One region of the Streptomyces sp. NBC_01471 genome, then DNA from elsewhere that is predicted to be linked to it. Evidence: riboswitches for the same ligand, from Rfam matches in the RefSeq annotation. Region 1 holds a riboswitch; each other region holds the start of a gene.
What was found. Region 1 has a riboswitch for cobalamin ahead of metE (5-methyltetrahydropteroyltriglutamate--homocysteine S-methyltransferase). Riboswitches for the same ligand answer to the same signal wherever they lie in the genome.
Positions count from the first base shown of each region.

Region 1 (6,937 bases):
TTCGTCCTGCGTGCCGTGCGATACCTCGTCGGCGAGGCGGGGATCCGGCAGTTTCTCGACATAGGCACCGGTATACCGACCTCGCCCAACCTGCACGAGGTCGCGCAGGAGGCAGCACCGGAATCCCGCGTCGTGTACGCGGACAACGATCCGATCGTCCTCGCGCACTCACGTGCCTTGCACGTGAGCAGTCCCGCCGGCCGCACCGCTTACATCCAGGCCGACTTCACCGATCCGGACACCATTCTCGGGTCAGCGGAACTGCGCGACACTCTCGACCTCGGGCAGCCGGTCGCCCTGACGATGGGTCTGCTGCTGCACTGGATCGACCCGAAGGACGAGCCGCATGCCGTCGTCCGGCGTCTGATGGACGTGCTGCCCGCAGGCAGCTGTCTGGTGATATCCGTGTTCGCGAGGGAACTCGCAGGAGGTTCCGCCACTCTGCAGGACGATTTCGCAGCCGAGGGCACGGCCCTGCGGCCCCTCACCAGGGACGAGACGCTCCGGTTCTTCGACGGCACCGACCTGATCGATCCAGGGCTGGTCGCGCCCCATCAGTGGCGGCCCAGGACGGACACGCCGGACATCGGCAGCCCGGACGCCGGGCCCGGCGCCGCCTCAACCCCGATCTGGGCAGGCGTCGGAGTGAAGAGGTAGTGCCGGTCGCCCCGTCGGACGGGTGACCCGCTCGCCCGCGGGCGGGGCGGCCTCAGCTGTCGCAGGTCCCCCGGTCCGCGGCCTCAAGGGCGAAGTCGGACACGAGGTTCTGCTCGTCCACGGCGAAGCGGTAGCGCTCGGCCGGGGTACCGCCGGGGACGGGCGTCTCGAAGATGTAGTCGCCGACCTTCGTCAGCCGGGGGTAGGCGGCCTTGACCCTGGCCAGGCCGGTGCCCATGGTGATTCCCTCGGGTGTGCGGATCAGGTTCGTCCCGGTGATCACCACCACGCCCTTGCGGGGCTCGACGAAGACGCCGCCGCCGAGGTTCGGCTTGCCCTCGCTGGGAGCGAGGCGGTAGAAGTCGCACCCGGGGGATGTCTGCTTGTTCACCAGCAGACCGGTCTTCTCCGCATCGCGTTCGGACTGTCCGAGCTGAATGCCCTTGTAACCGTTCGGACCGAGGACACCACCGGGATCCCTGGGAACGCCCGTCGCGGCCGTGGCCGTGGCGGTGCCGAGCGTTCCGAGCAGCAGCAGTCCGGCTGACACCGCGGTCGCGGTCCTGGTGAGGCGTTTCATCGTGAGAGCTCCGTCCGTCTCGGGGCGTGGACCGTACTGTCTGCACGGCCGGGTCGCCCTGGGTCGCCGGCGGCCCGGGCCGGAAGGCAGTCCGGGGCAGGGCGCACGGCGGATAGCACCTGCCCAGTATCATCCCGAATGATCACGGGATAGGCGCATGTGAGCCATCCAGCCGCCATGGCACGGCCGATGGCGTGGACCGAACGGTTGACGGAAGCCGGCGATCCGGCCCGGCACGAGCCCCGCTCCGCTGCGGCGGACCAGGATGTACGCGGTCGTCCTCCGTGTCTCACGTCACCGTCCGCAATGTGGGCGGACGCCTCCGCGGAAGGACGTCTCCCTCTAGGCTGGCTGGTGCAACTGGTTCGCCCCGTCCGCCAGACGGGATGCGTCGTAAGAGGGAACCCGGTGGAAATCCGGGACTGCCCCGCAGCGGTAAGTGGGAACGACCGCCGTCATACGCACTGGGCCCGGCCGGGCCTGGGAAGCGACGGCCAGTAGAGGGAAACCCTTTCCGAGGGTGACCGCGCCCGCAAGTCCGAAGACCTGCCCGTTGCCCGTGCGCGACCGATCGCGTACGGACATCCCGGTGACCTCGTGGGCGGGTCGGCGCGTATACCGGCGGACGACCGTGCCTCGTGGCACGCGTGGACCGTCCGGTTCGTCACCCCTTCGCGTTCGCGTCCCGTCACCGGGATCTCAAGGAGTCATCTCGCGAAGGAGATTTCCGTGACAGCGAAGTCCGCAGCCGCGGCAGCACGGGCCACCGTGTACGGCTACCCCCGCCAGGGCCCGAACCGGGAACTGAAGAAAGCCATCGAGGGCTACTGGAAGGGCCGCACCAGCGCCGACGAACTGCGCGAGACCGCCGCAGGTCTGCGCCGGTCGAACTGGCAGCGCCTGGCGGAGTCCGGCATCCACGAGGTGCCCACCGGTGACTTCTCGTACTACGACCACGTGCTGGACACCAGTGTCATGGTCGGCGCGGTCCCGGAGCGGCACCGCGGGGCCGTCGAAACCGACGCGCTCGACGGTTACTTCGCGATGGCACGCGGCACCCAGGACGTGGCGCCCCTCGAAATGACCAAGTGGTTCGACACCAACTATCACTACCTGGTGCCCGAACTGGGCCCGGACACGGTGTTCACCACCGACTCCACCAAGCAGACCGGGGAGCTCAGGGAGGCGACCGCACTCGGCCTCACCGCCCGTCCCGTACTCGTAGGCCCGGTCACCTATCTGCTGCTGGCCAAGCCGGCGCCGGGCGTCGCGGCGGACTTCGAACCGCTGACCCTGCTGGACCGGCTGCTGCCCGTCTACGCCGAGGTCCTCGCCGATCTGCGTGCGGCAGGCGCGGAGTGGGTCCAGCTGGACGAGCCGGCTCTCGTCCAGGACCGCACCCCCGCCGATCTGAACGCCGCCGCACGCGCCTACCGTGAACTGGGCTCGCTGACCGACCGTCCCAAGCTGCTGGTCGCGTCCTACTTCGACCGGCTCGGCGACGCGCTTCCCGTCCTGGCCAAGGCCCCGGTGGAAGGCCTGGCGCTCGATTTCACCGAAGCTGCGGCGGCCAATCTCGGCGCGCTGGCCGCGATCGGCGGACTCCCCGGCAAGCGCCTTGTCGCCGGTGTGGTCAACGGGCGCAATATCTGGGCCAACGACCTGGAGAAGTCGCTCGCCACGCTGGGAACCCTGCTGGGGCTGGCCGACCGGGTGGACGTATCCGCCTCCTGCTCGCTCCTCCACGTGCCGCTCGACGCATCCGCCGAACGGGACGTCGACCCGCAGATCCTGCGCTGGCTCGCCTTCGCCCGGCAGAAGACCGCGGAGATCGCGACCCTCGCCAAGGGGCTCACCCAGGGGACCGGTGCCATCGCGGCCGAACTGGCCGCCAACCGCGCCGACCTGGCCTCCCGGGCAGGCTCGGCGATCACCCGCGACCCCGCCGTACGGGCCAGGGCCGCCGCAGTGACGGACGCCGACGCGCGCCGCTCCCAGCCCTACTCCGTGCGGGCCGCGGCGCAGCGCGCCCATCTCGGGCTGCCGCTCCTGCCGACCACCACCATCGGCTCGTTCCCGCAGACCACAGAGCTGCGCACGGCCCGCGCGGACCTGCGGGCCCGGCGTATCGATGCCGCCGGGTACGAGGAGCGCGTCAGGGCCGAGATCCAGCAAGTGATCGCCTTCCAGGAGAAGGCGGGGCTCGACGTCCTGGTGCACGGTGAGCCCGAGCGCAACGACATGGTGCAGTACTTCGCCGAGCAGCTCACCGGCTATCTGGCCACCCAGCAGGGCTGGGTCCAGTCGTACGGGACCCGCTACGTCCGCCCGCCGATCCTCGCGGGCGACATCTCCCGGCCGGAGCCGATGACGGTGCGCTGGACCACGTACGCCAACTCCCTGACCGACCGCCCGGTCAAGGGCATGCTCACCGGGCCCGTCACCATGCTCGCCTGGTCCTTCGTCCGTGACGACCAGCCGCTCGGCGACACCGCACGCCAGGTCGCACTCGCCCTGCGCGACGAGGTCAACGACCTGGAGTCGGCAGGGACCTCGGTCATCCAGGTCGACGAACCCGCCCTGCGCGAGACACTGCCGCTGCGCGTCGCCGACCGCGCCGCGTACCTGGACTGGGCCACCGAGTCCTTCCGGCTCACCACGAGCGGCGTCCGGTCCGACACCCAGATCCACACCCACATGTGCTACGCGGAATTCGGCGACATCGTCCAGGCCATCGACGACCTCGACGCCGACGTCATCAGCCTCGAAGCGGCCCGCTCCCACATGCAGGTCGCCCGCGAACTCGCCGAGCACGGCTACCCGCGCGAAGCCGGACCCGGCGTGTACGACATCCACTCCCCGCGCGTGCCGGGTACGGAGGAAGCGGCAGCACTCCTCCGCAAGGGACTTGAGGCCATCCCGGCCGAACGGCTGTGGGTCAACCCCGACTGCGGCCTGAAGACCCGCGGCTGGCCCGAGACCCGCGCCTCCCTGGAGAACCTCGTCGCCGCCGCCCGCGAGGTCCGCTCCGAACTGGCCGCCGGGGACGCCTGACCGGTGGACGGGGCCGGGCCGGACACCTTGCGGTCCGGCCCGGCCCCGCAGAACCGACACGTGTGCTGCTCCCCGGAGCCGTCCCCGCTCAGGCGGCGGAACGCTCGACGGCCGGGCGGCGGCGCAGGGCGGGCTGCTCGACGGCGGGCGGGTTGTAGATCATGTCCAGCGTTCCGACGTCGGTGCCCGGCGGCACGATGGCGTCGATCCGGTCGAGGACGTCGTCGCTCAGGATCGTCTCCGCGCCCGCGAGCAGGTCGTCCAGGTGGTTCATGGTGCGCGGGCCGATGATCGCGGAGGTGACGCCGGGGTGGGCGATCGCGAAGGCCGTCGCCAGATGCGTCAGCGGCATCCCGGCCTCCTCGGCGACCGGGATGAGCTGCTCGACGACGTCGAGCCGCCGCTCGTCGAGCAGGTGCTTGAAGCCGAAGCCGGACCGGTGGGTGTCGGCCTGCTTCCCCTTGCGGTAGCGGCCGGTGAGCATGCCGCCCGCGAGAGGGCTCCATACCAGGGCGCCCATCCCGTAACGCTCGCAGACCGGCAGCACCTCGCGCTCGATGCCCCGGTTGAGGATCGAGTACGGCGGTTGCTCGGTGCGGAACCGCTCCAGGCCGCGCCGCTCGGCGACCCACTGCGCCTCGACGATGTCCGACGCGGGGAAGGTGGAGGCGCCGATGGTGCGGACCTTGCCCGCGCGCACCAGGTCGGTGAGGGCGGAGAGGGTCTCTTCCACGTCGGTGTCCGGCGCGGGCCGGTGGACCTGGAACAGGTCGACGTGATCGGTCCGCAGCCGGCGCAGCGAGTCGTCGAGTGCGCGCACCAGCCAGCGCCGCGAGTTGCCCCGCTGGTTGGGGTCGTCCCCCATGGGGAGGTGGGCCTTGGTGGCCAGGACGACGTTGTCACGGCGGCCCTTGAGGGCCTTGCCGACGATCTCCTCGGACTCGCCGCGTGCGTAGGCATCGGCGGTGTCGACGAAGTTGATGCCCGCGTCCAGCGCCTTGTGGATGATGCGGACGGAGTCGTCGTGGTCGGGGTTGCCCAGGGCCCCGAACATCATCGCGCCGAGGCAGTAGGGACTGACCTTGATCCCGGTTCGCCCCAGTGTGCGGTACTTCATGTGTACTCCTTCTGGGTGTGGTTTCCGCCGCAGCGCGCTACGCTCACATAAGCGGAACGATGTTCCATCATCACGATACGGAACGTTGTTCCGGTTGGCAAAGAGGGGCACCCATGAACGACGGCACGACGACTGGAGCACCGACGGCCGGACAGCAGTCGCGCCAGCCGGTGCGCGCCGATGCACAGCGCAGCATCGACGCCCTGCTCACCGCCGCAGCGGAGGTGTTCTCCACCTCCGGCGTGGACGCCCCCGTCCGGCAGATCACCGCCAGGGCGGGAGTCGGCGCAGGCACTCTCTACCGGCACTTCCCACAGCGCTCGGACCTCATCGCCGCCGTCTTCCGCAACGAGGTCGACGCCTGCGCGGCCGCCGCCCCCGCCCTCGCCGTCGAGCACGAACCGGCCGAGGCGCTGGCCCGGTGGCTGCAGCGCTTCGCGGGCTTCATCGCCACGAAGCGCGGGCTGAGCGCCGCCCTGCACTCGGGCGACGCGGCCTACGACAGCCTGCCGTCCTACTTCCGGCGACGCTTCGAGCCTGCCCTCGGAGCACTCCTGAACGGCGCGGCGCAGGCCGGCGAAATCCGCTCCGACGCCGAGCCCTGGGACCTGCTGCGCGCCGTCGGCAACCTCACGCTGCCCGCCGGTGAGGACAACGAAGGCCACACGCAGCGCATGATCGCCCTGCTGGTCGACGGACTCCGCTACGGCACCCCGAAGAGCTGACGGCTTCGGAGCCTCTACCCGAACGTGAACGAGCAGTCCTGGATGCCGGCAGCCGGCCGGACCTCCACCGTCGCCCGGCGGGCCGTCTTGTGGCGCGCGGCGTCGCTGTCCTCGACCTTCTTCCGGGCGGCGGATGTGTAGTCCGGCAGGGCACGCTGGATGGCGTCGGTGACGTTGAAGGCAAGAGCGAGCGCCAGGACGATCATCGGCGCTCCGGCTGCGATACGCAGTCTGCGGGCCCGGGTACGGAACGCGCTCACCCGCTCGGCGACCCTCCGGCCGGCCAGTGCGAAGATCAGCAGCGGAACCGCGGTCCCGACGGCGAGGGACACCGTCAGCGCGACGATGTCGGCATTGATCTCCCCGCGTGCACCGGCCACGGTGATCGCCGCGAGCACCGGCCCCGCACACGGGACGAACAACGGCCGGCGTCTTGGAGGTTCAACCAAGGTCTGCGGAAATGAGGCAGGGCCGCTTTGGGCGGTCGGCCAGAATCCGGAACCGGGCATTTACATGCTCGCAGCGCTTCCGCCACCGTGTGACACACCGTCAGTGAAGAGATTCGCTGTCCCCCACCCGCACGGATGGAAGTGCCGCGATGGCCGAAGGACCTGCACCCCACGGCGACTTCGAAGTTCCCGCCATCGATGTCTCGCGCTGGGCCGGGGGCGGCGCGGCGGAACGCGCCGCACTCGCCGCAGCCGTGGACGCGGCGGCCCGCACCGTCGGCTTCATGCAGATCACCGGTCACGGCATCCCCGCCGCTGCCGGGCGGGATCTGGCCGACGCCATGGACGCCTTCTT
Region 1 covers NZ_CP109450.1:387,180-394,116, forward strand. Annotated here, with positions in the region: gene OG285_RS01625 (SAM-dependent methyltransferase) at 1-657, shown strand, start outside; gene OG285_RS01630 (hypothetical protein) at 710-1,237, opposite strand; cobalamin riboswitch at 1,582-1,806, shown strand; gene metE (5-methyltetrahydropteroyltriglutamate--homocysteine S-methyltransferase) at 1,967-4,291, shown strand; gene OG285_RS01640 (aldo/keto reductase) at 4,380-5,408, opposite strand; gene OG285_RS01645 (TetR/AcrR family transcriptional regulator) at 5,522-6,133, shown strand; gene OG285_RS01650 (cytochrome c biogenesis protein CcdA) at 6,148-6,555, opposite strand; gene OG285_RS01655 (isopenicillin N synthase family dioxygenase) at 6,732-6,937, shown strand, end outside.

Region 2 (6,937 bases), 5.4 Mb from region 1:
GGCGCAGCGCCTTCAGGATGGCCGGGCCGACGACCAGGGTCAGGACGACGGTGACGGCCGCCCGCCCCAGGTCCCAGCCGAGCGAGGTGGCCGCGCAGTAGGCGAGGAAGCGCGTCAGGTTGGCCCCGACCGCGTCACCGGGGTGGAAGGAGATCCCGGTGGAGAGCCCGCCGATGTAGGTCCAGCCCTGCAGGTTCATGACCGTGCCGTACGCGAACGCCGCCAGGCACCCGTATCCCGCGAGCATCAGCACTTCGGCCCGCCCGCGCAGCCGACGGGCGCCCGGCAGCAGCCCGGCGCCCATCGTGAACCAGCCCATCGCCAGCATCTGGAAGGGCATCCACGGCCCGACCCCGCCGGTGAGCAGGGCGGAGGCGAACATGGTGACCGAGCCGAGCACGAAGCCGAATCCGGGCCCGAGCACCCGCCCGCTCAGCACCATCAGGAAGAACATCGGCTCCAGCCCCGCCGTGCCCGCGCCGAGCGGGCGCAGCGCGGCGCCGACCGCCGCCAGCACGCCGAGCATCGCCACCGCCTTCGCGTCGAGACCGGCGTCGGCGATGGTCGCCACCACCACGGCCACCAGCAGCGGGAGCAGCGCGGCGAACAGCCAGGGGGCGTCCTGCGAGTGGGCGAGCCCGGACGCGGAGTCGGCGAGCAGCGGCCAGCCGAAGGCGAACACCCCCATCACCGTGATCAGGACGAGCGCGGCGACCGAGCGGGGCCCGAGCCCGACGGCTCTCACAGCGCCTCCCGTACCTGGGCCACCGTCAGCCAGTCCTGCGGCGCGAGGATCTTCGAGACCTGTGGGGCGAAGGACGGCGAGGACACCACGACCTCCGGTGTCGGCCCGTCCGCGACGATCTCGCCGTCGGCCAGGATGACCACCCGGTGGGCGAGCTCGGCGGCCAGTTCCACGTCGTGGGTGGCGAGCACGATGGCGTGCCCGTCCCGGGCCAGCGCGCGCAGCACCCCGACGAGGCGGCTCTTCGCCGCGTAGTCCAGACCGCGCGTCGGCTCGTCGAGCAGCAGCAGCGGGGGGCGCCCGGTCAGCACGATCGCCAGCGCCAGAGCGAGGCGCTGCCCTTCGGAGAGATCACGCGGATGGATGGAGTCCGGAACACCGGGGAGCAGTTCGGAGACCAGGGCCCGGCAACTGCCGGGGTCCGCGCCCGCGTCCGCGTCGGCCGCCGCGCACTCCGCGCCGACCGTGTCCGCGTACAGCAGATCGCGCGGCTCCTGCGGGACGAGCCCCACCCGGCGGATCATCTCGCGCGGCGCGGTCCGGTGCGGGGTCTTCCCGCCGACCAGGACCGACCCGGACGACGGCTCGTGCATCCCGACGAACGTGCCGAGCAGCGTGGACTTGCCCGCGCCGTTGCGTCCCATCAGGGCGACCGTCTCGCCGGGCCGCACCGAGAGGGAGACCTGCCGCAGCGCCTCGATCCGCCCGCGCCGCAGGCCCAGCCGCTCCGCTGTGGCGACGGGCCCGGCCGGCGGGGGAGCGGGCGGGTCCGTGCGGACGCGGTCCGCCAACCGCTCGCGCAGCGCCGCGGCCCGGCGTCTGGCGTCCCGTACGGACAGCGGCAGCGGATCCCAGCCCGCCAGCCTGCCCAGCGCCACGACCGGCGGGAACACCGGGGACACCGCCATCACATCGGCGGGCACGCCGAGCACCGGAGCCTCGCCGGGGCCGGGCAGCAGGATCACCTGGTCCGCGTACTGCACCACCCGCTCCAGCCGGTGCTCGGCCATCAGCACGGTCGTGCCCAGGTCGTGCACCAGCCGTTGCAGGACGGCCAGCACCTCTTCGGCCGCCGCCGGGTCCAGCGCGGACGTCGGTTCGTCGAGCACCAGCACCTTGGGGTGCGGGGTCAGCACGGAGCCGATCGCGACCCGCTGCTGCTGACCGCCGGAGAGCGTCGCGATCGGGCGGTCGCGCAGTTCGGTGAGGCCCAGCAGATCGAGGGTCTCCTCCACCCGCCTGCGCATCACGTCCGGGGCGACACCAAGTGACTCCATGCCGTACGCCAGCTCGTCCTCGACCGTGTCCGTGACGAAGTGGGCCAGCGGGTCCTGGCCCACCGTCCCCACCAGATCGGCGAGTTCGCGCGGTTTGTGGGTCCGGGTGTCCCGGCCGTCGACGGTGACCCGGCCGCGCAGCACCCCGCCCGTGAAGTGCGGCACCAGACCGGACACCGCGCCGAGCAGCGTGGACTTGCCGACACCGGAGGGGCCGACGAGCAGCACCAGCTCCCCCTCGGGCACGGTCAGGTCGACCCCCTGCACGGCGGGCTCCCGGGCATCGGCGTAGGTGACCGACACCTGCTCGAACCGGATCACTGCTGCCTCTCCTTGGATACGGGTACGGGTGCGGGTACGGGTACCGGGGCCACGAAGGCGGGCACCAGTCCGATCAGCACCGAGGCCGCCGGCCACAGCGGCAGCACCGGGGCGACGAGCGGGACCACACCGGGGTGCAGGGCCGCCGTGTCGCGGCCGCCCGCCCAGATCATCAACGCGGCCACGGCGACCCCCGAGCCCGCGACCAGCCAGGCGCGCGGGCCCCACCGGTCCGGCCGGTAGCGGGTCCGCACGGACCGGCGGCCCCCCAGCCTGAGCCCGGCCAGTGCCGCCAGCACTCCCATGCCCAGCACTGGCAGGCCGTACGAGGCGCCCTCGGCGGCCAGCAGACCGTACGTCCCCGCACAGACCCCGAGCAGTCCGCCGAGCGTCAGCACGGTGGTGGTGTGCCGGACCGCACGCGGCACCTGCGCCGTCCTGCCGTAGCCGCGTGCGTCCATCGACGCCGCCACGGCGACCGACCGCTCCAGCGCGCCTTCGAGCACCGGCAGCCCGATCTGCAGGACCGCCCTGACCCCGCCGGTGGGACGGCCGCGCAGCCGTCGCGCGGTGCGCAGCCGCACCACGTCGGCCACCATGTTCGGCGCGAAGGTCATCGCGACGACGACGGCCACCCCGACCTCGTAGAGGGCGCCCGGCAGGGACTTGAGGAGCCGGGCCGGGTTGGCGAGCGCGTTGGCCGCGCCTACACAGATCAGCAGGGTGGCCAGCTTGGCGCCGTCGTACAGAGCGAAGACCAGCTGCTCGGCCGTCACGCGCCCACCGATCCGTACCCCCTGCGCCCAGTGCGGCAGCGGGAGTTCCGGCAGCGTGAACAGCGTGTGCGAGCCGGGGACCGGCGAGCCGAGCACGACCGAGAACACCAGCCGGATGCCGATGACGAACAGCCCGAGCCGCACGAACGTGCCGTACGAGCGGGCCCACGGCGCGGCCGTGCGCCGGGCCGCCACCACATAGCCCGCCACGCCGACCAGCAGGCCGAGCAGCAGCGGGTTGGTGGTGCGGGACGCGGCGGTGGCGAGCCCGAGGGCCCACAGCCACCAGGCCCCGGCATGCAGGGCGTTGCTGCGGCCGACGGCGGGGGCCCGGAGCGACACCGTCATCCGCTGGTGCGCCTGCGGCGTGCCTGCCATACACCGGCCGCGCCGAGCACGACCACCGCGGCGATCCCGCCGACGAGTCCCGCGGAGGGCCCGCCGCTGTCGCCGCTGTCGTTCTGTGCGGCGTTGCCGGCCGGTGTCTCGCTGCCGCCCTTCCGGGTCTGCGAGACCTGCTCGCCGCAGCCGGTCCTCGGATAGCCGGCGATCGAGCAGAGCAGCGCGTCGCTGTTGTACCGCAGCGGTTTGGCGACGGCGGCGAGCGCCTCCGCGCTGGTCGCGTCCCCGCCGACCCGCGCGCACACGGTGCGCTCGGCGGGCGGCTTCTCGCCGCCCGGCGCGTCCGCCGCCGTACCGAAGTCGATGACCAGCGCGATGCGCTTCGAGCCGCCATCGGCCGGGGTCTTCGCGCAGATGCCGTCGAAGGTGAGAGGGGTGTGCGCGGGGACGCGCGGTTTGCTCGCGTCCTGGGAGTCCGCGCTGACGGCGAAGCGGAAGCCCTGAACGTCCCCGTCGGCGGGCCGGGCCGTCGACGGGCCCTGGGTGGCGTACTGCCAGCCACTGCCCGCGCGGTCCCAGAACGACCAGTACCGGTACCCGGCGGCCTGCGCGGGAGCCGCCCCGAGCGCCGTGAGCGCCGCGCCCACCGCGACGGCCAGGGCGACCAGCCGTACGGAACCTGACCGCACGCGGTGCGTGGGGAGTGTCGGGCGGCGCATCAGGCCTGCCGCTTCCTGCCGCGCGTGCTGAGCAGGAAGCCGATCCCGATCCCGGCGACCAGACCGACACCGACGATCCACCAGACGCTGACGCCCGAGCTGTCGCTGTCCTTCTTCGAGTCGGCCGCCTTCGCCGAGGACGCGGGGGCGGGGCCGGTCGCGTTGAGCTGCTTGACCAGGTCCGCGCCGCCGAAGTCGTGCGGGTCGACCCCGTTCGCCCGGGCCGCGAAGATCAGCTGGGCGTATGCGGCGGGGCCGCTCTGCCGGGCCCATCCCGCCGCGTGCTGCTCCAGCCACGCGAGCGGCTGCCTGGCCTGCGCGGTGAGGCCGTCGGCGCCGAGCGCGGTCACCGCGTCGGCGGTGTTGCCGTAGTCGGGCTGGTCCTCGGCGCCCGGCATCGCGGACTTGAGATAGGCCTTCCCCGCGGTCGCCCCGGCGAGGTAGGTGGCGCCGTTGTGCGCGGCCTGGGCGGGCGAAGAGGCGTTCAGGCAGCCGGTGCCGCCGACGTCCTTGCCGCCGGGGCGCGGTGCCAGGCCGGAGCCCAGGGTGCCCAGCACGGCGGCGCCCGTCGCGTCGGCGTTCGCGAACAGCTTCCCCGACTTCTTGTCGGGCTGGTACGCGAAGCCGCCGCCGCCCTCCTTGGCGTCGCACGGGAGCGAGAGCGAGACCAGCATCTTCTCCGCCTTCGCCGTCGGCTCCCCGGCCGCGGCGAGCGCGCCGATCACCACCGACGTGGAGTTCGCGTCGCTCGCGCCGCCCGGGTTGTAGCTCCAGCCGCCGTCCTTGCCCGCCACCGACTTCAGCCAGCCGGCGCCCTTCTTCACGGCGGCGTCGTGCCCGCCGAGCGCCTTCAGCGCCTGGACGGCGGCCGCGGTGGCGTTGGTGTCCAGGAGTTCCTTCCCGTCGCACGGCTTCGTCACGTCGGCGCGGAAGGAGGTGAAGGCGCCGTCGGCGCACTGCTGGCCGGTCAGCCAGTCGACGGCCTTCGCGGCGGGGCGGACCCCGGTGGCGTCCTGCGCGATCAGCGCGAGGGACTGCCGCCAGACCCCGTCGTACTTGGGGTCCGTCTTGCCGTACAGGCCGGAGGGGAGCACCGGGGACGCCGAGGCCGACGGCGAGGCGGAGTCGGCGAAGGCCGTCGGGGCAGCGGCCGCGCAGAGTATGGCGGATGCGGCCAGCGCGGTGGCGCTGCGGCGAAGGGTCATGGCGGGCGGGGCCTCTCCTGCGGGGAAGCCGGGACACGGGCCCACTCAGGCACCGGGGCTCCGGCTCCGTATACCTCGACGGTGCCGGCCACCGGAGGCTTCCGGTGGCACGAGCCGGTCACTTCCGTACAGGGCGGTCCGGCTCACCACCGGAGGTGGTTACGGTTGCGGGGTCAGCGCCGGGATTGCACCGGCTTCTCCCCGTGCGGGTGTGATGACGACCTTCCCACTGTACCGGCCACGCCGGGAGCGGCTCCGGGGGCGGGGCACGGCCGCACCTCCGGGCACGACGACGGACGGCAACGGACGGCGGCGCACCACTGGATCCGGTGCGCCGCCGTCCGTTGCCGCTCCGTACGGCCCGGGCCGCAGGGTCCTGCCGGTCGCCTACTTGATGTCGATCGGGCCGTTGTCGCCGTTGTCGTTGCCGGACTTCCCGCCGAGGTAGCGCTGGATCTCCGCGCCCCGGCCGCCCTGGTGGGCGTCGTCGTCCTGCGCGCCCAGGTTCTTCCGTACCGAGTCGAGGATCGTCAGACCCTGGCCCACCAGACCGGCCGCGATCTCGCCCAGGCCGTCCGCGCCGTTGAGCACGTTGACATTGGCGCCCGCGAGACCGGACGCGGCCTCCTTGACGATCTGCGGGAGCTGGTCGATCAGCATCCGGTCGAGCGCCACCCGGTCGTAGGAGGCGGCCGCCGCGGCCTGGATCTTCATCCGCTCGGCCTCGGCCACGGCCAGCACCCTGATCCGCTCCGCGTCCGCCTCGGCGGGCTTCACGATCTCGGCGACGAGCTGCTGCTGGCGCAACTGGGCGGCGCGCTCGGCCAGTTCGGTCTGGGCCGCGAGCACCTCCTGCTGCGCGTGCGCCTGGGCCAGCGGACCCGCCTGGGCTGCCTCGGCCTGCGCCCGGTCCACCTCGGCCGAGTACTGCGCCTGCACGACGGCGGTCTGCCGCGCGTACTCGGCCTGGTTACGGGTGGCTTCCTGCTGCGCCTCGACGGAAGCCTGGGTGGCCTGGGCCTGGGCGATCTGCGCCTGCCGCTGGATGGCCGCCGTGTGCGGGGCGGACATCGCCGAGATGTAGCCGGTCTCGCCGTCGTCGATGGACTGGATCTGGAGCGAGTCCACGATCAGGCCGATCTTGGCCATCTCCGTCTTGGAGGTCTCCAGCACCTCGGTGGCGAGCTTCTGGCGCTCGGTGACGATCTCCTCGACGGTCATCGAGCCGATGATCGACCGCAGATGGCCGGAGAAGATCCGGCCGGTCAGTACCGACATCTGGTCCTGGTCGGAGAGGAAGCGCTGGCCGGCGTTGACGATGCTCTCGGTGTCGTTGCCGACCTTGAACGCGATGACGGCCCGCACGGTCAGCACGATGCCCTGCCGCGTCACGCAGGTCTCGGCGACCTCCGCCTCGCACATCGCGAGCGTCAGGAAGCGGGTCTTGCGGAAGACCGGAAGTACGAACTTGCCGTGGCCGGTCACGACCCTGAAGGGTGCACCGCCCAGACCACGCCTGCCTCCGGAGATGAGCATGGCCTCATCCGGCGCT
Region 2 covers NZ_CP109450.1:5,835,057-5,841,993, forward strand. Annotated here, with positions in the region: gene OG285_RS26145 (ECF transporter S component) at 1-688, opposite strand, end outside; gene OG285_RS26150 (ATP-binding cassette domain-containing protein) at 742-2,343, opposite strand; gene OG285_RS26155 (energy-coupling factor transporter transmembrane component T) at 2,340-3,467, opposite strand; gene OG285_RS26160 (SCO2322 family protein) at 3,464-4,180, opposite strand; gene OG285_RS26165 (prenyltransferase/squalene oxidase repeat-containing protein) at 4,180-5,385, opposite strand; cobalamin riboswitch at 5,500-5,626, opposite strand; gene OG285_RS26170 (flotillin family protein) at 5,773-6,937, opposite strand, start outside.
Region 2: it holds a riboswitch for cobalamin, as region 1 does, so the genes downstream of both, OG285_RS26165 (prenyltransferase/squalene oxidase repeat-containing protein) here and metE (5-methyltetrahydropteroyltriglutamate--homocysteine S-methyltransferase) in region 1, are expected to answer to the same signal.

Region 3 (6,937 bases), 7.4 Mb from region 1:
AGGGCACCACAACGCCCGTCGTCCCCAGGATGGACAGGCCGCCCAGGATGCCCAGCCGGGGATTCCAGGTGGAGCGGGCGATCTCCTCGCCGTGGTCGACAGCGACCGTGAGTTCGGCGTCCGCGCCCGCGCCGTGGCGCTCGGCGACGCGGGCGATGTGCTCGCGCATCATCTGGCGCGGCACCGGATTGACGGCGGGCTCGCCCACATCGAGCGGCAGCCCCGGGCGGGTGACCGTGCCGACACCCGGGCCCGCCTTGAACACGACCCCCGAGCCCGGCGGCAGCCGCCGGACGGTGACCCGGACCAGCGCGCCATGGGTGACGTCCGGATCGTCGCCCGCGTCCTTGACCACCCCCGCCGTCGCCCGCCCTTCGCCCAGCTCCTCGACCGCCAGCGCGAACGAGGGCGTCTGCCCCTTGGGCAGGGTGACCGTCACCGGGTCCGGGAACTCGCCGCTCAGCAGCGCGGTGTAGGCGGCCGTCGCGGCAGCGGTCGCGCAGGCGCCGGTCGTCCAGCCGGGCCGCAGCCCGGTGTGCTTGAGTTGGGCGCTGCGGCCACCACTCCCCTCAGCCACGAAAGGCTCCGATGCACGTACTGATACTCGGCGGCACGACCGAGGCCCGGCGGGTCGCCGCGGACCTGCACCCCGGGGTCCGCGTCACCAGTTCCCTGGCCGGACGGGTCGCACGGCCCGTGCTGCCGCCCGGCGAGGTCCGTATCGGCGGGTTCGGCGGAGCCGGGGGACTGGCGCAGTGGCTGCGCGAGCACGAGGTCGACGCGCTCATCGACGCGACCCATCCTTTCGCCGGAACCATCAGTTTCAACGCGGCTTCGGCCGCTGCCACCGCCCATGTTCCCCTGCTCGCCCTGCGCAGACCCGGGTGGGTGGCCGGAGACGCCGACGACTGGCACCCCGCGGACTCGCTCGAACAGGCCGCCGCCATGCTCCCGGCGCTGGGACACCGGATCTTCCTCACCACCGGGCGGATGGGCCTCGCCGCGTTCGCGGCCCTCGACGGACTCTGGTTCCTGGTGCGGTCGGTCGACGCTCCGCTTCCGCCGCACCCGCTGCACATGGAGACACTGCTCGACCGCGGACCCTTCGCCCTGGACGGCGAGCGGGCGCTGCTGCGCGACCACCGGATCGACGTGCTGGTCACCAAGGACAGCGGAGGACCGGCCACCGCCGCCAAGCTCACCGCGGCACGGGAGGCCGGTCTCCCGGTGGTCGTCGTCCGCCGCCCCGCCGTTCCCGAAGGCGTACAGGTCGCGGGGACCCCCGGGGAAGCCGCCCGCTGGGTACGGGACCTGCGCGATACGGCCTGACCCCTGCCGCCGCGAGCCCCGCCGGAACCCACCCCGTCACCCCTCGGGGTAGCTCCGGGGGGTCCAGACGATCTCCTCACCGTCGCCCCGCCGCACGGTCCGCGTCCGGGAGGAGCCGACGAGCAGGATCGTGCGCATGTCGACCTCGGCCGGATCGAGGGCTGCGAGGGGTACGATCCGCACGCTCTCGCCCGGTCCGCCGATGTCCCGGCCCAGCACCACGGGCGTGTCCGGCGAGCGGTATTCGAGAAGCAGGTCACGAGCCTTGCCGACCTGCCATGTCCGGCTGCGGGAGCCGGGGTTGTACAGCGCGAGCACCAGGTCGGCCGCGGCCGCGCCGCGCAGCCGCTCCTCGATCACCTCCCACGGCTTGAGCCGGTCCGAGAGCGAGATCGTGGCGTAGTCGTGGCCGAGCGGCGCACCGGCCCGGGCGGCGGCCGCGTTGGCGGCGGTCACCCCGGGCAGCACCCGCACCGGGACATCGCGGTACGCGTCCTGGGCGGCGACCTCCAGTACGGCGGTGGCCATGGCGAACACACCGGGATCACCGCCGGACACCACGGCGACCTTCCGGCCGCGCCCGGCCAGGTCGAGAGCGAACTCGGCGCGCTCCGACTCCACCTTGTTGTCGGAGCCGTGCCGCCGCTGGCCGGGCCTGACCGGGACCCGGTCCAGATACGTGGTGTAGCCGACCAGGTCGTCCGCGGCCGCCAGCGCGCCCCGGGTCTCCGGGGTCAGCCAGAGCGGGCCCGCGGGGCCGGTGCCGACCACGACGACGTCACCGTGCTCGCGTACCGGCTCGGGCGCGCCGACGCGGCTCGGCAGCACCGCCACCGAGAAGTACGGCACCGATCCGGCTTCCACGTCCGCCAGTTCGCCGGTCCGCTCGCCCGGCATCGTGGCGCGCTCCACGTAGCGGGCCTCGGCCATCCGCCCCGACCGCTCGACCGCCCGGTGCACTGCCGGGAAGGTGCGGCCCAGTTTCATGACCACCGCGGAGTCCGTCGACGCCAGCCGGGCCGTCAGCTCCTCCTCGGGCAGCGTGCCCGGCAGGATCGTCAGCACCTCCTCGCCCTCGACGAGCGGCGCACCGAGCCGGGCGGCGGCCGCGCTAACCGAGGTCACCCCCGGGATCACCTCGGTCGGATAACGGTCCGCCAGCCGCTTGTGCATGTGCATGTACGAGCCGTAGAAGAGCGGATCGCCCTCGGCGAGCACTGCCACGGTGCGGCCCGCGTCGAGATGGGCCGCCAGCCGGGCGGCCGCCTCGGCGTAGAACTCCTCCATCGCGCCCCGGTACCCGCCGGGGTGGTCGGTGGTCTCCGTGGTGACCGGGTAGACCAGCGCCTCCTCGATGTGGTCGGCGCGGATGTGCCCGGCGGCGATGGACCGGGCTATGGACCGGCCGTGCCGGGCGCTGTGGAAGGCGACGACCTGCGCCTGGGCGATGACCTCCACGGCGCGTACGGTCATCAGCGACGGGTCACCGGGGCCGAGCCCGACCCCGTACAGCCGCCCGGTGTTCTGCTTGCTCATGCTGGTGTTCATTCCTCTTCGCTCGCGATGGCGTTGACCGCGGCCGCCGCGATGGCACTGCCCCCGCGGCGCCCGCGCACCACCAGGTGGTCGAGACCGTGGACGCTGTCGGCCAGCGCGTCCTTGGACTCGGCCGCGCCGACGAAGCCGACGGGCATCCCGATGACCGCCGCCGGGCGCGGAGCGCCGTCGCGGACCATCTCAAGCAGCCGGAACAGCGCGGTCGGCGCGTTGCCCACGGCCACCACGGCGCCCTCCATGCGGTCGCGCCACAGCTCCAGGGCCGCGGCGGTACGCGTCGTGCCGAGCTCCGCCGCGAGACCGGGCACGGACGGGTCGGACAGCGTGCACACCACCTCGTTGCCGGCGGGCAGCCGCTTGCGGGTCACCCCGCTGGCGACCATCGCCACGTCGCACAGCACGGGGGCGCCGGCGCGCAGCGCCTCGCGGGCGCGCGCCACCACCTGCGGCGTGTAGGCGAGATCGCGCACCAGGTCGACCATGCCGCAGGCGTGGATCATCCGGACGGCGACCTGGCTGACATCGGCGGGAAGCTCCGAGAGGTCCGCCTCTGCGCGGATGGTCGCAAAGGACTGGCGGTATATCGCCGGGCCGTCCTTCTCGTAGTCGAACACTGTCTTCTCGCTCATTTCGTCACTGCGTGAGGGGCGTGGTCCGGGCTTCCGCCACGGTGGCGGCGAACTCTGAGGGGTCGTTCATGGTCTCGCGCAGCCGTTCACCGCGTACGGAGACCTCGTAACCGGCGTCCGTGGCGACCACGTCCACCCAGTCGCCGTGGGGGTGGCCGCAGCGCCGTGCGCACCCCGACCAGTACACGGGCAGGCCGTGACCGGTGCCGGGGGCCGGTGCGGCGTCGGCGCGCACATCGGCCAGGGACTTCGCGCAGCCGGGGCGCCCGATGCACGCCCCGACCCCGTGCCAGGGGGAGTCCGGTCCCGTGATCAGTCCCGCGGCCGACAGTCCGGCGAGCCGGGCCTCAGCGGTGTCCGGTCCGAGACCGGGGAGCACCACACCCCGCCACGGGGTCAGCCGGAGCTCGCCGCTGCCGTCGTGCTGCGCCGTGTCGGTCAGCAGGCGCCACTGGGCGGAGGTGATGAGGCCGAGCGGCGCCCCGACGGAGAGCGCCGTCCGTCCGTCCGGGGCCGGCACCGGACCGGGCGCGGGCCCGGCTCCGGACGTCAGCCGTTCCGCCCGGTCCCGGGCAGCGGCCGGGATGCCGGCGGCTGCCAGCCGCTCCGCGACCGCGCGGACGAACGCCGCCGGTCCGCCGGGCAGTTCCGCCACGCGCCAGGCGCCGGTTCCGGCGGCACGGGCTGTGCTCAGGAAGGTCTCGGCCGCCAGCAGCGCACAGCGGGCCGCGTGTTCGGCCGGCACCGCCAGCGTCTCCCGCGCATCGCCGGCGCACAGCAGCGCACCGGCGCCCGAAGAAGCGATCAACGTCACATCCGCGCCGAGCCCGGCCACGTCACCGCGGCCGTCGTCGAGCGCGAACAGGAACCTGCCCGACAGCTCCGCGGCCGCCTCGCAGCCACAGAGTAGTGCGTCCAACTCCCGCGCCCAGCGCTGGACATCGGCCGCTCCCCGCCCGTCGAGGCCGGACAGCGGGGAGGCCACGACATTGCGGGCCCGCTCATGGCGTACCGAGGGCAGCAGCCCGGCGCCCGCGAACACCTCGGCGAGCTCCTGGCCCCGGTCCGGGGCCAGCCCGCGCAGCTGCACATTGCCGCGCGACGTCAGATGCAGCGCCCCGTCGCCCAGCCGCCGCGCCACGTCCAGCAGCGTCCCGGCCTGCGAAACCGTCAGTACGCCCGCCGGGATCCTGACCCGCGCCAGCGCGCCGTCGGCCGCCGTGTGCAGGCGCAGGCTGCCCGGACACGCGTCACCGCGGTCACGGCGGGCGGCCGGCTCCCGTGGAGGCGGAGGTGCGGAGGAGAGGGGCATGGCGGCGAGCATACCGACCAGTCCGCAAGGCCCATGTCCTGCACCGATGCGACGGCTCGTAAGGACCGGGTGCGCCGCGGGCGGACCCGGTGGCCCACTGCCGGTCGCCCGTCAAGGTCGTTACTATGCTTGGCGACGGGCCGTTCGGCCCGCAATCGCCTAGACGGCGACAGGGGAGGAAGCCCGGTGAGATTCCGGCGCGGTCCCGCCACTGTGAGCCCGGCTTCCGAGCCGGGTGAGCCAGGAACTCCCGCCGTCCTGACCACCGCCCGGGGCGTGGACACCCCGAGGAAGGCCTGACGCCGCATGCTCCTGCTCCTGTCGACGTCCGACACCGACCTGCTCAGCGCCCGTGCCGCTGACGGCCCGGTGGCTTACCGCTTCGCCAACCCGGCCCGCCTCCAGCTCACCGACCTGCCCGCGCTCCTCGAAGGCGCCGACCTGGTCGTGGTACGCCTCCTCGGCGGCATCCGCGCCTGGCAGGAGGGCCTCGACCTGCTCCTGGCGGACGGGCGCCCGGTCGTCGTCCTCACCGGCGAGCAGGCCCCCGACGCCCAGTTGATGGAGGCGTCGACCGTCCCGGTCGGAATCGCCGCCGAGGCCCATGCCTATTTGGCACACGGCGGGCCCGCCAACCTCGACCAGCTCGCCCGTTTCCTCTCCGACACCGTGCTCCTCACCGGCCACGGCTTCGAGCCCCCGGCGCCCGCGCCCAGCTGGGGCCCGCTGGACCGCACCGCCCGCACCACGGACGGGCCGACTGTCGCGGTGCTCTACTACCGGGCCCACCACATGAGCGGCAACACCGCCTTCGTGGCCGCCCTCTGCGAGGCCGTCGAGGACACCGGGGGCCGGGCCCTGCCGCTCTACGTCGCCTCGCTGCGCGCCCCCGAGCCGGAGCTGATCGAAACGCTGCGCGCGGCGGACGTCATCGTGACCACCGTCCTGGCCGCCGGCGGAACGAAGCCCGCCCAGGCCTCCGCCGGGGGCGACGACGAGTCCTGGGACGCGGGCGCCCTCACCGCCCTGGACGTCCCCATCCTCCAGGCGCTCTGCCTCACGGGTTCACGGGCCGTCTGGGAGGAGAACGACGAGGGCGTGTCGCCGCTGGACGCGGCCAGCCAGATCGCCGTACCCGAGTTCGACGGCCGGCTGATCACGGTGCCCTTCTCCTTCAAGGAGATCGACCAGGACGGGCTCCCCGCCTATGTCGTCGACCCCGAACGGGCCGCCCGCGTCGCCGGGATCGCCGTGCGCCACGCGCGGCTGCGGCACATAGCCCCCGCCGACAAACGCCTGGCCCTGGTGCTCTCCGCGTACCCCACCAAGCACTCCAGGATCGGCAACGCCGTCGGCCTGGACACCCCCGCGAGCGCCGTCGCCCTGCTGCGCCGGCTCCGCGACCAGGGGTACGACTTCGGTCCGCGGGACGTCCCCGGTCTCGCCTCCGGTGACGGCGACGAACTGATCCGCGCGCTGATCGAGGCCGGCGGCCACGACCAGGAGTGGCTCACCGATGAGCAGCTCGCCCGGAACCCCGTCCGTATCCCCGCCGCCGACTACCGGCGCTGGTACGCCACGCTCCCCGCCGGACTCCGTGCGAACGTGGAGGAGCACTGGGGCCCGGCGCCCGGCGAGATGTTCCTCGACCGCAGCCGCAACCCCGAGGGCGACATCGTGCTCGCCGCCCTGCGCCACGGCAATCTGCTGGTCCTCATCCAGCCGCCGCGCGGATTCGGCGAGAACCCCATCGCGATCTACCACGACCCCGATCTGCCGCCCTCGCACCACTACTTGGCCGCGTACCGCTGGATCGCCGCCTCCGCGGACGACGGCGGCTTCGGCGCGGACGCCATGATCCACCTCGGCAAGCACGGAAACCTGGAGTGGCTGCCCGGCAAGAACGCGGGCCTTTCCGCCGCGTGCGGTCCCGACGCGGCCCTGGGTGATCTTCCGCTCATCTACCCGTTCCTGGTGAACGACCCGGGCGAGGGGACCCAGGCCAAGCGCCGCGTCCACGCCACGCTGGTCGACCACCTGGTCCCGCCGATGGCCCGCGCCGACTCGTACGGCGACATCGCGCGCCTGGAGCAACTCCTCGACGAGTACG
Region 3 covers NZ_CP109450.1:7,793,606-7,800,542, forward strand. Annotated here, with positions in the region: gene OG285_RS35260 (cobalt-precorrin-5B (C(1))-methyltransferase) at 1-577, opposite strand, end outside; gene OG285_RS35265 (cobalt-precorrin-6A reductase) at 589-1,329, shown strand; gene OG285_RS35270 (precorrin-2 C(20)-methyltransferase) at 1,366-2,865, opposite strand; gene OG285_RS35275 (precorrin-8X methylmutase) at 2,874-3,500, opposite strand; gene cobG (precorrin-3B synthase) at 3,520-4,839, opposite strand; cobalamin riboswitch at 4,947-5,097, shown strand; gene cobN (cobaltochelatase subunit CobN) at 5,134-6,937, shown strand, end outside.
Region 3: it holds a riboswitch for cobalamin, as region 1 does, so the genes downstream of both, cobN (cobaltochelatase subunit CobN) here and metE (5-methyltetrahydropteroyltriglutamate--homocysteine S-methyltransferase) in region 1, are expected to answer to the same signal.

Region 4 (6,937 bases), 450 kb from region 1:
CAGTGTCGGCTTCGGGAGCGTGGCCACCTCCTCCTTTGCCTGCTCCAGCTGTTCAGCCGTGTCCTCCGGCAGGTGCGGCGGGCGGCGGTGGGCGTCGGAGAAGCGGAAGGCCGAGGTCAGATCGCCGAAGGTGCGGCGGCGCCACTGGGTGATGTTGGGTTCCCGTACCCCAGTGAACCGCTCCAGGAACTGGAGCGCCGACGTGTGGTCGAAGCGCTCGCCCGCGACCCAGCCACCCACGGTCCAGGGCGACACGATGATCGCGGGGACCCGGAAGCCGCCGCCGATCGGCAGCCCCTGGACGAACTCGTCCGCCGTGCCGGGCTTCGGGGTGGGGGGCGCCACGTGGTCGAACAGGCCGTCGTTCTCGTCGTAGTTGAGGATGAAGGCGGTCTTCGCCCACACCTTCGGATTGGACGCGATGGCCTCGATCTTCTGAGCCACGAAGTCCGCGCCCGCCGCCGGCAGGTAGTCCGGGTGTTCGGACTGGTAGCTCGTTGGCATGATCCAGGAGACGGCAGGCAGCCGGTCGTTGCGGGCGTCGTCCTCGAACGTGCCTTCCGGCTGCGGGCGCACTCCGCGTTCGTACAGCTCGTCACCGGGCTTGGCGTCCTTGAAGGACTGGAAGTTCTCCAGCATGTTGCACCCGTAGTCGTCGTCCTGCTGGTAGACCTTCCAGCTGACGCCCGCCGCCTGCAGCCGCTCCGCGTAGGTCGTCCAGCGGTACGGCGTGGGGGCGGTGTTGTTCAGGATCGGGCCGCCCTGGGTCCCGTTCGGGTCGAGTGTGCCCGTCATCCAGTACAGCCGGTTCGGCCAGGTGGGCCCGAACACCGAGCAGAAGTAGTTGTCGCAGATGGTGAAGGTCTCCGCCAGCGCGAACTGGAAGGGAATGTCCTCCCGCGTGTAGTAGCCCATGACGTAGGGGCCGTTGAGCCCGTCGGCCTTGCGGTGGGCGGGGAGCCACTGGTCCATCCGGCCGCCGTTCCACGCCTCGTGCTGTACGGACCAGGCGTGGCTGGTGGACGGGATGGCCTGGGCGCTCGACGTGTGCGTGTCCAGGTGGAACGGGAGCAGATAGCCCTTCGGATTCACGGTGTCGGGCTGGTAGAAGACCGGCTTGCCGTTGGCCAGCTTCTGCGCCTGTGGATCGCTGAAGCCGCGTACGCCGGACAGTGTGCCGAAGTAGTGGTCGAACGAGCGGTTCTCCTGCATCAGCATGACGACGTGTTCGATGTCGCGCAGGGAGCCGTGGCGCGGCGGCCCGGCCGCGACCGCCTTCTGCACGCTGGGCGGAAGCAGCGACAGTGCGGCCGCACCGCCGACCGCGCCTGCCGCTGAGCCAAGGAGTCTGCGTCGCGTCAACTCGGCCATGAACATCCCCTTCTCAAGCTCGGACGGGCCCCTTTCAGGGCCCTCCGGAAACTCTTGCGGGCAGCCGGTGAGGAGCAGAGGGGTGAAACGGTGAACACGTGGACAATGAGTGGCAAGGGGTTGGCCAAGCCAGAACCTTGTGTTCGCACACGGACGGATCCCGCCCGGATGTGGTCCGGGCGGGATCCGTGGTCTCCGGGATACGGAGGCGAAGCCGTCAGTGCATCAGCGTGCCAGTGGGGGAGGCCGGTGCCGGTCGGCAGCTCGTGGTGCACGCGCTGCCGGTGGTGCCCGCCACGGCAGTTGACGCACGCACAGCTGTGGGTGCGCCCACAGCCGGTGGCGCACGCGCAGTTGGTCAGCTGACGGGGGCCGTCGTCCGCGCCGTCGTGCCGTCCGCGTCGTGTGCCGGAGCTGTCCGCGGCAGGAGATGACGCTCGGCGAGGTGGCCGAAGATCATGCCGAACCCGGTCCACAGGGTGAGCTGGATGGCGAGTGCCGAGAGCCGGAACTGCCAGAGCAGAGTGGCCGGGAAGTCCTTGGGCACCTCGTTGATGGCGGGCAGGAACTCATAGGCGAGTCCGACCACCACGAGGAAAGCGGCGCCCGCCGACACAGTGGCGTTCCAGTTGCCCAGCCGGGGCGCGAGCCGCTTGCCGAGGATCACGGCGGCGACGGCGAGCAGCACGCTGAGGACCATCATCAGGAAGTACAGCGTGGTGCGTTTGCCGATGGTGCCGGGGTCGCCGACGGACGGCGGGTTGGCCGGGTACTTGAGGAACGGCACGACGTACACGGCGATCAGGGCGCCGGCCGACACCAGCACGGCTGTCGCCCGGGGGCCGAACCTGCCGGTACGGCCGAGTGCGAAGCAGAACGCGAGGGCGGCGATGCCGCCGACCGCGACGCCGAAGACGAGCACACCGGTGGCCAGGCCGGCTGTCGACTGGAGGGAGCGGCTGACCACCTCCATCTCGTGCTCGTGGCTGTGCGCGTCCTCGAAGGCGATGGCCGAGTCCACCCGCGGCTCACCGAGCAGATAGGCGACGACCAGCGCCAGCACACCGGCGGCGAGGCCGGCCAGCATGCCGCGGACGAGCAGGGCGCGTATGGATATGGAGTTCATGAGAGAGGTCCCCTGGACGTCAGCGGTCAGTGGCAGGGGAAGCCGAGAAGGTGACGCCCGTCATGGACCCACTCGTGCACATCCGTCCCGGAGACGAGCGAGGTGGCGCCCTGTTCGGCGCCGACGAAGTACAGCAGGATGAGCATGAGGATCCCGAAGAAGACCGCCCAGGGGGCGATGGCCTTGAGGGAGAGAGGAGCGATCGCCGGAGTGGCGGGGGCGCTCGGGGTGGGGGCAAGGGAGTTTGCCATGGCAGAACCTCCTGGGGAACACGCGTCCCGATCGTGGTGCCTGAGACGAAGGTGCTGGGTCTGACTTCCCGCAGAACGGGTTCACAGTGGCGCGACCGTGCCGGATTCCCACCGGACTTCCATCACACCCTCGTCATGTTCATGTGGACCGTACCGCTTGCCGGGCCGGCTCCGCTACGGTGCCGGTCGGCCGGACGGCCCGTCACACCCCGTGCCCGCCGCCCCCAACTCACGTGATCCGCTTGCCCTGCCGAGCGGACGGACACCGCGACGGGGACAGCGATGACGGTACGCGTGATGTTGATCTCACCTGCCCACAGCGCCGCACTGCGCGAAGCGCGCTTCGACGGCGAGGGGCCGCGGATCCCGCCGCGGCGCCGCACGGTGGTGAGTCCCTGCACGCGCTCCGCGAGCGGACGGGCACCTGGCTGGAAGGGCCGGCCGGCGGGGGCGGCCGGGGGCTGGCAGTGGCCGGTCCCGCCGTGGTGCGGGCCGCCGTACCGCAGGTGCCGGCCCTCCCCGGCGAGGTGCTCTGGCGGCTGGACGCGGCACCGTGACGCTGACCGAGCTGAGCGGCAGGGCCGGACGGTGGAACCTGCGCATCGGACGGCCGCTGGAACCGTGACCCGGGATGCGCGCCCGCAGCCGGTGCGCTCCGCTGGGAGGCACGCGACCGGACTGGACAGCACCGGACTGGCCGACCGGGCTGGACAGCGTCGGACCGGACAGCACCGGACTGGCACAGCACCGGACCGGCACAGCACCGGACCGGACCGGGCCGGACTGCACCGGAGGAGCTGGACCCGGGCGTACCGCGGGCAGTGCGCCGAGCATCACAGCCCGCGGGCCCGCTCTGCGGGAATCTTCGCTGGTCGTGACAGGCTGAAGCCCTTGTACAACATCAACACCGACGTCACCCCCGGCACCGGCATCACACCGGCTTCGAGGTGACAGACGCGAAAGGGCAGGGCGGTCATGGGAGAGCTGATTCTCGTACGGCACGGTGAGACCAGCTGGAGCCGCACCGGGAAACACACCAGCTGGACGGATCTGCCGCTGACGGCGTCCGGCGAGGAGCAGGCCCGCAAGGTCGCACCACTGCTGGCCCAGCGGCGCATCGCGCTCACCCTGACCAGCACGCTGACCCGGGCCAGGCGGACCGCCGAGCTGGCCGGGCTGGTGCCCGCCCACACCGACGCCGACCTGCACGAGTGGGACTACGGGGCGTACGAGGGCATCACCAGCGCGGAGATCCACCGGGACCGGCCCGACTGGGACCTGTGGACCGACGGAGTGGCCGAGGGGCCGCCCGAGCACCCCGGTGAGACCCCGCAGCAGGTCGGTGAGCGCGCCGACCGCGTCCTGAAGCGGGTCGACGTGGCGCTGCGCGACGCCGACCTCGACGGCGAGGGCGGAGACGTCGTCCTGGTCGCGCACGCCCACTTCCTGCGGGTGCTGACCGCGCGCCGCCTCGGCCTGCCGCCCTCCGCCGGAGCGCTCTTCCGGCTGGACACCGCATCCGTGAGCCGGATCGGCACGGAGCACGGCCGGCCCGCCCTCGCCGTGTGGAACCAGGTCCCGCAGCCCGTCAGCGGCTGACGGGCACCGTCCCGGCCGTCGTCTCGACCTCCAGCAGCGAGGCGCTCTGCCGCTCGGCCTCGAAGGCCGCGTGCCCGCCGCGCAGGCCGAACAGGCGCTTGCCGAGCAGGATGTAGAGCACCGCCAGGATGTTGATCGCCAGCGTGGCGATCTTCAGCCAGCTGACCTTCTCGGTGAGTTCGTAGACCTCCAGCGGCAGGAACACCGCGGTGGCGATGACGGTGAGATACTCGGCCCAGCGCTTCGCGCGCCACAGCCCGACACCCTCGATGATCTCGATCAGCGCGTAGACGACCAGCAGCGCGGCCACGAGCACCAGCGTGGAGTGCTTGTAGCCGAAGGTCTTCTGGATGGTGCCGACCACCGGCGAGTTGTCCAGGTCGTAGTGGAAGTGACGGAACACCGGACGCAGCACGTCCAGATTCTCGTCGAAGAGCCGGCGCACCGCGTCCTGGCTGTTGCTGAACTTCCACACGGCCACGGCCGCCAGCACGATGAACACGCCGCGCACCGCCCGCTCCACGGCGAGAAAGCGCAGGATGAACAGATCGCGCAGCACCCTGCCGCGCGGCACCAGCGGGGCGTCCCGCGCGGGACCCGCCCCGTGCGGATCCCCCAGAGCGAAGTCCCCGCAGCGGAGGCAGCGCCAGGCCTCGCCGAGTCCCGTCTCGGCACGCAGCCGCGCCGCCAGTTCCGGTTCCTGCGGGGCGTACGTCACGTGCCCGCGCCGTGCGCAGGTGCGCCGGTCCCAGTCGATCTTCATGCTGTCTTCCCCGTGATCGTTCGGTTCTTGATGTTCTGGTCCCTCATGTTCCGGTCTTCGATGTTCCTGGCGGAGACCGGTGGCCGGCCGCACCGGTCCAGCGCGGACCGTAGCAGGGCATCGTAGGCGCCGGATGACAGGGCACCGACAGACGGGGGAGACGAGCGGGCGAGCCGAAAGCAGGGGCGGTTCACAGGATTAAGGCAGGGCCGGTTCACAAGATTACTGCCAACGCCCGCCGGGCATGCGAACTTCTGCCCACTCGTGAACCGGTCCTTCCGGACCGCCCCGCGGCCCCGGCCTGCCGGGATATTCTCGAAATCCGTTTTCAGGCAGGGGGAGGAACGATGGGGTCCCGGAAGGAACGCCCGGCCGCCGTGACGCTGCTGGAGCGGGACAGCGAGATCGCCGTGGGCACGCACGCCGTCGAGGCGTTGTGCGCGGGGGAGTCCGCCGGGGGTCTCCTCATCTACAGCGGTGAGGCGGGCCTGGGGAAGACCGCACTGCTCGACACGGTCAGCAGCCAGGCGGCCGGGCGCTGCACGGTGTGGTCGGCACGTGGCGGTGAGACGCTCACCTCCGTACCCTTCCACGTCGTACGCCAACTCCTGCAGCCCGCGCTGACGATGCCCGGGATCCGGGACGCGCGCGATCTGCTGGGCGACCGGTACGACATCGTCGGGCCCGCACTCGGCGTCGCCCCGCCCGGCGCCCAGCAGGCGGACCCGCAGGGGGTCCGCGACGGTCTGGACGCCGTGGCCGTGCGGCTCGCCGGGCTGTTCCGCCCGCTGGTTTTCATCGTGGACGACGCCCAGTGGTGCGATCTGGAGACGCTCGCCTGGCTGGCCTCCTTCACCGGGCGCGACGGCGGGCCGCCGGTGCTTGTGGTCCTCGCCTACCGCACCGGCGAGGCGGTGGGTGACGCCGCGGAGTATCTGCGCCTGCTGGAAGCCGCGGCCGAGAAGAGCGTGCTGCTGCGGGCGCTCACCCCCGACGCCATCGCCCAGCTCTCCCGCAGCGCGCTCGGGGAGCACGCCGACGACCCGTTCTGCCGTGAGGTCTGGGCGGTGACCGGTGGTAACGCGTACGAGACCGTCGAGCTCCTCGCCCGGGTGCGGGACGATGCGCTGGACCCGGTGGAGGACTCGGCGGGAGCGCTGCGCGCGCTGGGAGCATCGGCCCGCGGCTCGGGGCTGATCGCCCGCCTGGAGGAACTGGGCACCGGAGCCACCCGCTTCGCCTGGGCCGCCGGGATCCTGGGCACCGGTATCTCGCTGAGCCTGGCCGGGCAACTGGCGGGCATGAGCGAGGCCGAGGCGGCCGACTGCGCCGAGCGGCTGAGGGCGGCCCGCATCCTGACCGGCACCGACCCGATGGAGTTCGTCCACCCGCTGATCGCCGGCGCCGTCTACCGCGCCGTGCCGGCCGCCACCCGTACCGCGATGCACGGCCGGGCCGCCTGGGCCGTCACCATGGCGGGCCGGGGCGCGGCAGCCGCCGCGGCGCACCTGCTCCAGGTCCACCCCGACGACGACCCCGAACTGGTCGCGCAACTGCGGGAGGCGGCGGCCGAACACCTCGCGGTGGGCGCGCCGGACGCGGCCAGGCGCTGTCTGGAGCGGGCGCTGGACGAGCCTCCGCTGCCGACCGTGCGCGCCAGTGTCCTGTACGAGCTGGGCTGCGCCACGCTGCTGACCTCACCGGCCACCACGGTCGGCCATCTGCGTGCGGCGCTCGCCCTGCCGGGGCTCGACGGCGCCCTGCGGGTGGACGCGGTCTTCCGGCTCGCCCAGGCGCTGACCCACAACAACCAGACCCGTGAGGCGG
Region 4 covers NZ_CP109450.1:837,954-844,890, reverse strand. Annotated here, with positions in the region: gene OG285_RS03670 (alkaline phosphatase family protein) at 1-1,371, opposite strand, end outside; gene OG285_RS03665 (CbtA family protein) at 1,730-2,497, opposite strand; gene OG285_RS03660 (CbtB-domain containing protein) at 2,524-2,748, opposite strand; adenosylcobalamin (AdoCbl) riboswitch at 2,752-2,896, opposite strand; partial or broken gene OG285_RS03655 (histidine phosphatase family protein) at 3,111-3,373, shown strand; gene OG285_RS03650 (hypothetical protein) at 3,582-3,725, opposite strand; gene OG285_RS03645 (histidine phosphatase family protein) at 3,724-4,347, shown strand; gene OG285_RS03640 (DUF2127 domain-containing protein) at 4,337-5,110, opposite strand; gene OG285_RS03635 (AAA family ATPase) at 5,458-6,937, shown strand, end outside.
Region 4: it holds a riboswitch for cobalamin, as region 1 does, so the genes downstream of both, OG285_RS03660 (CbtB-domain containing protein) here and metE (5-methyltetrahydropteroyltriglutamate--homocysteine S-methyltransferase) in region 1, are expected to answer to the same signal.